One region of the Micromonospora halotolerans genome, then DNA from elsewhere that is predicted to be linked to it. Evidence: riboswitches for the same ligand, from Rfam matches in the RefSeq annotation. Region 1 holds a riboswitch; the other holds the start of a gene.
What was found. Region 1 has a riboswitch for cyclic di-AMP ahead of RMN56_RS19270 (coiled-coil domain-containing protein). Riboswitches for the same ligand answer to the same signal wherever they lie in the genome.
Positions count from the first base shown of each region.

Region 1 (3,266 bases):
TGGTGCTGGTGGCCCCGAGCGAGATCCGGGCCGATCCGGGGTCGGGGGTCCGGACCCTGTACGTGGCGCTCTCCCGGGCCACCCAGCGGCTCACCACGCTCGACCCGGTCGGGTGACGACGGCGCCTCGTCCGGCGTTCACTTGCACACATAGCGATGTGAGCATAGATTGAGCCCGGCCGGGGCGGCGGACGAGAGGGTGTGGGCGTGGGCGCAGGTCATGACCACAGCGGCGCGGTGGCCAACGCGGCGCAGCGTCACCGTGGTCGGCTCTGGGGCGCCTTCGCGCTGCTCACCGCCCTGATGGTGGTCGAGGCGGTGGCCGCCTTCGCGACCGGATCGCTGGCCCTGCTCTCCGACGCCGGGCACATGTTCACCGACGTCCTCGGCATCGGCATGGCGCTCGCCGCGATCACCGCCACCCGGCACGCCGACACCGACCCGCAGCGCACCTTCGGGCTCTACCGGCTGGAGGTGCTGGCCGCGCTGGCCAACGCGGTGCTGCTCGGCGCCGTGGCCGTCTACGTCCTGGTCGAGGCGGTACGCCGGTTCGGCGAGCCGCCGGAGGTGCTCGCCGGGCCGATGCTCGCCGTGGCGGTGCTCGGCCTGCTCGCCAACATCGGCGCGTTCGCGCTGCTGCGCGCCGGCGCCGAGGAGAGCATCAACCTGCGCGGGGCGTACCTGGAGGTGCTGGGCGACCTGCTCGGCTCGCTCGGCGTGATCGGCGCCGCCCTGGTCATCGCGATAACCGACTGGTGGTGGGCCGACCCGCTGGTCGCCGTGGCGATCGGGCTGTTCATCCTGCCCCGCACCTGGCGGCTCGGCCGGGCCGCGGTCCGGATCCTGGTGCAGGCCGCCCCGGAGCACCTCCAGGTGACCGCCGTGCACGACCGGCTGGCCGCCGTGCCCGGCGTCGCCGAGGTGCACGACCTGCACGTCTGGACGCTCACCTCGGGCATGGAGGTGGCGTCGGCGCACCTGACCATGGCCCCCGGCGCCGAGGTCGGCGAGGTGCTGACGGCCGCCCGTACCGCCCTGCACGAGGACTTCTCCATCGATCACGCCACGTTGCAGATCGAACCCGGAGCGTCTCCCGGCGCGTGCGGCGCAGTCGAGTGGTAATTAGGGCAATCTTAAATCCAAGTGGTTATTGTGCACCTATGCCGGTTTTGTCCGGGACACCGGCTCCCACCAGCAGAGCCGCCCCGGCACAGCGCCGGTAGGCTCGACCGCGGCCCCCGCCGGGCGGCGCCCAGCGGCGCCCGCGGTGGCCAGCGCCTAATCGCCCGCACGGGCGAGCCGGGGAACCACGTTCGTGGGGTGCATCCGCGTCAGCGGTAGGGATCTTCCGTCCCGAACCCGTCAGCTAACCCGGTCGGCGGTTGACGGAAGGACACGTGAATGCCCCCAGTGGCACCTGTACGACGGACGGCCGCCCGGTTGGCGGCCCTGCTCGTCGCGACGCTCGCCCTCGGCGTCGTGACCGCGCCGGTCTCCCCCGCCTCGGCGACCACGGCCGCTTCCCCGACCGGCCTGCTCGCCGCCGCGCCCGGCGACGACGAGGGCGGCACCCCCGCGCTGCGCGCCCAGCTCGACGCGGCCAGCAAGGGCTGGCTGGACGCACGCACCGCGCTGAACCGCTCGGTGACCCGGCAGCAGCAACTCACCGCCCAGCTCAAGACCGTCAACGCCGAGCTGACCGTGCGCGGCGCGAAGGTCGGCGAGATCGCCGGGGTGGCGTACCGGTCCGGGCGGCTGGGCACGGCCGCGGCGCTGCTCGGCAGCACCAGCCCGGAGGGCTTCATGGACCGCGCCGCGGCCCTGGAGCAGGTGGCCGCGCACGAGGACCGGGCGCTCCGCGACCTCCTCGACACCAGGGACAAGGCGACCCGCACGCAGACCGCGCTCACCGGCGAGATCCAGGAGCAGCGCAAGCAGGTCGCGGTGATGGCCAAGCGCAAGCAGCAGGCCGAACGCGCCCTGGAGGTGGCGAACAACCGGGCGTCCAGCAGCGGCGGCGGCAGCGTGCAGGGCACCTCCTCGGCCAACGCCAAGCCGGCCAAGCGGAACGCCGACGGCTCCTGGCCGTCGGAGTCGTGCAGCGTCGACGACCCGACCCCGGCCGACGGCTGCATCACCCCGCGTACGCTGCACGCGCTCCAGCAGGCCAAGGCGGCGGGCTTCACCCGCTACGTCTCCTGCCACCGGCCCAGCGGCTCGGGCGAGCACCCGAAGGGGCGGGCCTGCGACTTCGCCGCGCAGAAGAGCGGCTTCGGCGGCGTGGCCACCGGCGGCGACAAGACGTACGGCAACAACCTCGCGGCCTACTTCATCCGCAACGCCGACGCGCTCGCCGTGCTCTACGTGATCTGGTTCAAACAGATCTGGCTGCCCAGCAGCGGCTGGAAGTCGTACAGCGGGGGCAACGGCGACCCGTCCAGCGACCACACCAACCACGTGCACCTGTCGGTGTACTGATCCGCGCTCCGGCACCCGGCCTACGCGCCACGACGTAGGCCGGGTGTCGCCGCGCGGCCCACGACGCGGCGCCCGCCACGGCCGAGCATCGGGGGCATGACTCGACTCTCCCCCGCCGGGCGCAAGGCCCTGCTCATCCTGCACCTGGTCACCTCGCTGGGGTGGCTCGGCGCCGACCTGGTGCTGCTGGCCCTCGGCGTGGCCGGGCTGCGCGGGGCCGACCCCGAGGTGGTCTACCCGGCCGCCGCGCTGCTGGTCACCTGGCTGTTCGCCCCGCTGAGCGTGCTCGTCTGGCTGGTCGGGCTCGCCAGCGCGCTGCTCACCCCGTGGGGGCTGCTGCGCTGGCGCTGGGTGCTGGTGAAGTTCGCCGTCACCACCGTGGTGCTCACGCTGGTGCTGCTCCTGCTCACCCCGCGGGTCCGGCACCTCGGTGAGCTGGCCGGAGCGGCCGACGACCACCTGCGCGTCGACCTGGTGGTCGCCCCCACCGTCTCCAGCACGCTGCTGCTCGTCGTGACGGTGCTGTCCACCTACAAGCCGTGGGGGCGGCTCCGGCCGGCGCGCCCGACGGTCCGGCGACCGGTGTCCGCCGGGCGCCGCGGCTGAGCCGCGCCGCCGCCGGTGGCCGGGTCAGGACGCCTGCCCCTCCAGGGTGGCGCCGAGCCGGCTGGCCAGGCCGAGGTGGGCCGCACGGGCCTGCCGGAAGGCGTAGCCGAACAGCGGCGCCGGCGCGGAGAGGGTGATCTCCACGTCGATGCGCACCACCCCGTCCGGCTCGTCGCGCAGCCG
Region 1 covers NZ_CP134876.1:4,044,911-4,048,176, reverse strand. The annotation lists gene RMN56_RS19280 (HelD family protein) at 1-116, shown strand, start outside; gene RMN56_RS19275 (cation diffusion facilitator family transporter) at 207-1,121, shown strand; cyclic di-AMP (ydaO/yuaA leader) riboswitch at 1,265-1,395, shown strand; gene RMN56_RS19270 (coiled-coil domain-containing protein) at 1,401-2,477, shown strand; gene RMN56_RS19265 (hypothetical protein) at 2,574-3,083, shown strand; gene RMN56_RS19260 (SRPBCC family protein) at 3,108-3,266, opposite strand, start outside.

Region 2 (3,266 bases), 1.3 Mb from region 1:
CCGCCCCCTTCGGCAGGTACGCCAGCGACGGCAGCCAGCCGTCCGCCAGGCGGCCGACCAGCCGCAGCATCCGCGGCTTGTACGCGCCGACCCAGACCCGCACGGGGTGGGCCGGGGCCGGCCCGCGCTTCGCCCCGACCACCCGGTAGTGCTCGCCCTCGACCCGGACCATGCCGCGCCGCTCGGTGTCCCAGACCTCGCGGATCACCCGGATCGCCTCGTCGAGGGCGTCCACGGCCGCGCCCGGGGAGAGCCGCCGGCCCCCGACCGCCTCGATCGCCTCCCAGAAGGCGCCGGCGCCGAGCCCCAGCTCCACCCGGCCGCCGGTGAGCAGGTCCAGGCTGGCCACGCTGCGGGCCAGCACCACCGGCTGGCGCAGCGGCAGGTTGAGCACGTTGCCCGCGAGGGTGATGCGACTGGTGGCCGCGGCCACGAAGGACATCAGCGTCCACGTGTCCAGGAACCCGGGCTGGTACGGGTGGTCCTGGAAGGTCACCAGGTCCAGGCCGGCCTGCTCGCACAGCTTGGCTCGCGCCACCACCTGCTCCGGCCGCCCGGCGCTCGGGGTGAGGAAGCCGCCGAAGGCCAGCTCGTGTCCGTGGTCGCTCATGCCTCGCCGCCTCGTGCCGATCTTGCGCGAACCTGCCCACGGTAGCCCCCCGTGTTGCCCGGCGGCCGGGGAACCCACCGGCTCCGGGGTCCACGACGCCCGGCGCGGCCACTCGCCACGGTGGACCCGGCGCCGCTCGGCGTCCTCTTCGGCCGGAACGCGAGAAAACTGCTGTGAGCTGGGAAAATTCGCCCACGGCCGCGCCGCTACGACAGATTCGACGGTTCCGCAAGCCGACGGACGGGGTCGTCGCTCGGCCGGGTGAAGAACTTCACAAGAAGTGGGCGTTCGGGACAAACCGTTCCTAACGTCGAGTCCGTTCGCGATCGCGGACACCACGGGCCGGCAACGCCTAATCCCGCCGCCGGCCCGGTGGTACCTGAACTCGGGCGGGAGCGGGGGACCCATACGTTCCTCGGTGCACGACACCTCGGGGTGAAGCCGCCTGCGGCGGCCGGGCTCCTCGGCCCGAACCCGACAGCTCACCTCGTCGGCGTGGAGGAAACCCACATGGCAACTGAACACGTCGCCCGTCATCGACGAGTCGCGCAGCGTCGCACCGCCGTCGGGGCGCTCGTCGTCGGCGCCGCCACCGGCGCCGCCGCCCTCCTCGGTCCGGCCGCACCGGCCAGCGCCGCCGGCGTCAACTGGGACGCCGTCGCCCAGTGCGAGTCCGGCGGCAACTGGCACATCAACACCGGCAACGGCTACTACGGCGGGCTCCAGTTCACCCGGAGCACCTGGAACGGCTACGGCGGCCAGAGGTACGCCAGCCGGGCCGACCTGGCCAGCCGCGGCGAGCAGATCGCCATCGCCGAGAAGGTCCTCGACGGACAGGGCATCGGCGCCTGGCCGGTGTGCGGCAAGAAGGGTGGCTCGACCAAGAGGTACTCGGCCAGCGACTCGGGCTCGAAGAAGGCCGCGACGAAGAAGGCCGCGACGAAGAAGGCCACGACGAAGAAGGCCACGACGAAGAAGGCCACCTCGGAGCGGTCGTCGCGGGGCGACCGGCCGGCCGCCCACGGCGAGCGGCGCACCACGCCGAGCACCGGCGGCGCCGGCAGTTACCTCGTCCGGCCCGGAGACACCCTCTCCGAGATCGCCGACGCGAAGGACGTCGCCGGCGGTTGGCGCGCCCTCTACGAGCGCAACAGGGGCGTGGTCGGCCACGACCCGGGTCTGATCTTCCCGGGCCAGAAGCTGCGCCTGCGCTGAGCCCCACCGGACCCGGCCCGCGCGGGCCGGTCCACCGCACCACGAACGCCCGGCCGGGGTTTCCCGGCCGGGCGTTCCACGCCGGGGCCGGTTGCTATCGTCACGGTGCTCGGAAAGACGTGAAGAAAGCGCGGATATGACCAACGACTCGTTCTCCGCGGCCGCGAGCCTCGACGAGCTGCTGACCAGGACGCAACAGGCGCTCTCCGCGATGCGGTCCCGGGCCGTAGAGCACGCCGACGGCGCGCCGGCCCAGCTGCTCCGCGCCGAGGGCGATGCGGCCGGCGGCCGGGTTCGCGCCGTCGCCGTCCAGGGTGGCCGGCTGGAGTCCCTCACCGTCGACCCGGAGCTGGCCGGGGAGCCCCTGGAGACCCTGTGCGGGCACCTCGTGGTGGCCGTGAACGCCGCGCTCACCGAGCTGGACGCGCGGGTCGGCGCCTCGGCCCGGGCGGACGTGGACGCCCTCGCCGCTCGGCTCGGCGGCCTGCCGGAGCAGTCCGCGCGGGACATGGAGCGGTTCAGCCGGGCCATGGAGGGCGTCGCGGCCCGGATCCGCCGCGACGGCGCAGCCGGCCCCCGCGCGACCCACCCGGTCTGACCGCGGTCGCGATCGACCGGCCACGTCCCGCGGGCGGAGACGACGAAGCGGCCGGCCGTCGGGAGGACGACGGCCGGCCGCTCCGGTGGCTCAGCTCAGGGTGAGCGAGGTGTCGTCGACGACGAAGGAGGTCTGCAGGGAGCTGTCCTCCACGCCGCTGAACGAGATGGTGGCGGTGGTGCCGGCCAGCGACGAGACGTCGAAGGACCGCTGCACGTAGCCGGTGGCCCGGTTGAGGTTGGAGTAGGTGGCCAGCGTGGTGCTGCCCGCCTTCACGGTCAGCTTGTCGTAGGCGGTGGTCGTGGTCGACTCCGCGCTGTCGATGTGCAGCCAGAAGCTCAACGTCGCCCGGCAGCCGGCGGGGATCGACACCGACTGGGTGAGGGTGTCGGTGTGCGTCGAGCCGTAGCCGTCGAGCCAGGCCTTGTACGAGCCGCCGTGCGCCGCCTGGCCGGTGTCGTTCGTGATGACGCCGGAGCTGGCGCTCCAGCTCACGTTGCCCGACTCGAAGCCGGGGTTGGCCAGCTTCTGGCCGGTGCAGCTGCCCGACGGCGGGGTGGTCGTGGCGGTCGGCGTCGGGGTGCTGCCCGTGCACGTCGCCTCACCGGTCTGCGCCGGCACGCTGATCGCGTTCCAGGCGGCCTTGACCGCGTTGAACTCGGTGCAGCTGGTCGGGTAGAGGTTCTTCGCGGCCTGCAGCGTCCAGACCCGGTACTTCAGGTACGACGAGGACGAGGTCTTCAGCAGCATCGCGTTGTACATGATCTTCATGGCCTTCTGGATGCCCAGGCCGGTGACGCTGCTGCCGTTGCAGGTGGAGCTGGCCGGCTGGCCGTTGGTCGG
Region 2 covers NZ_CP134876.1:5,364,238-5,367,503, forward strand. The annotation lists gene RMN56_RS25235 (LLM class flavin-dependent oxidoreductase) at 1-610, opposite strand, end outside; cyclic di-AMP (ydaO/yuaA leader) riboswitch at 960-1,115, shown strand; gene RMN56_RS25240 (transglycosylase family protein) at 1,121-1,825, shown strand; gene RMN56_RS25245 (YbaB/EbfC family nucleoid-associated protein) at 1,962-2,423, shown strand; gene RMN56_RS25250 (M4 family metallopeptidase) at 2,514-3,266, opposite strand, start outside.
Region 2: it holds a riboswitch for cyclic di-AMP, as region 1 does, so the genes downstream of both, RMN56_RS25240 (transglycosylase family protein) here and RMN56_RS19270 (coiled-coil domain-containing protein) in region 1, are expected to answer to the same signal.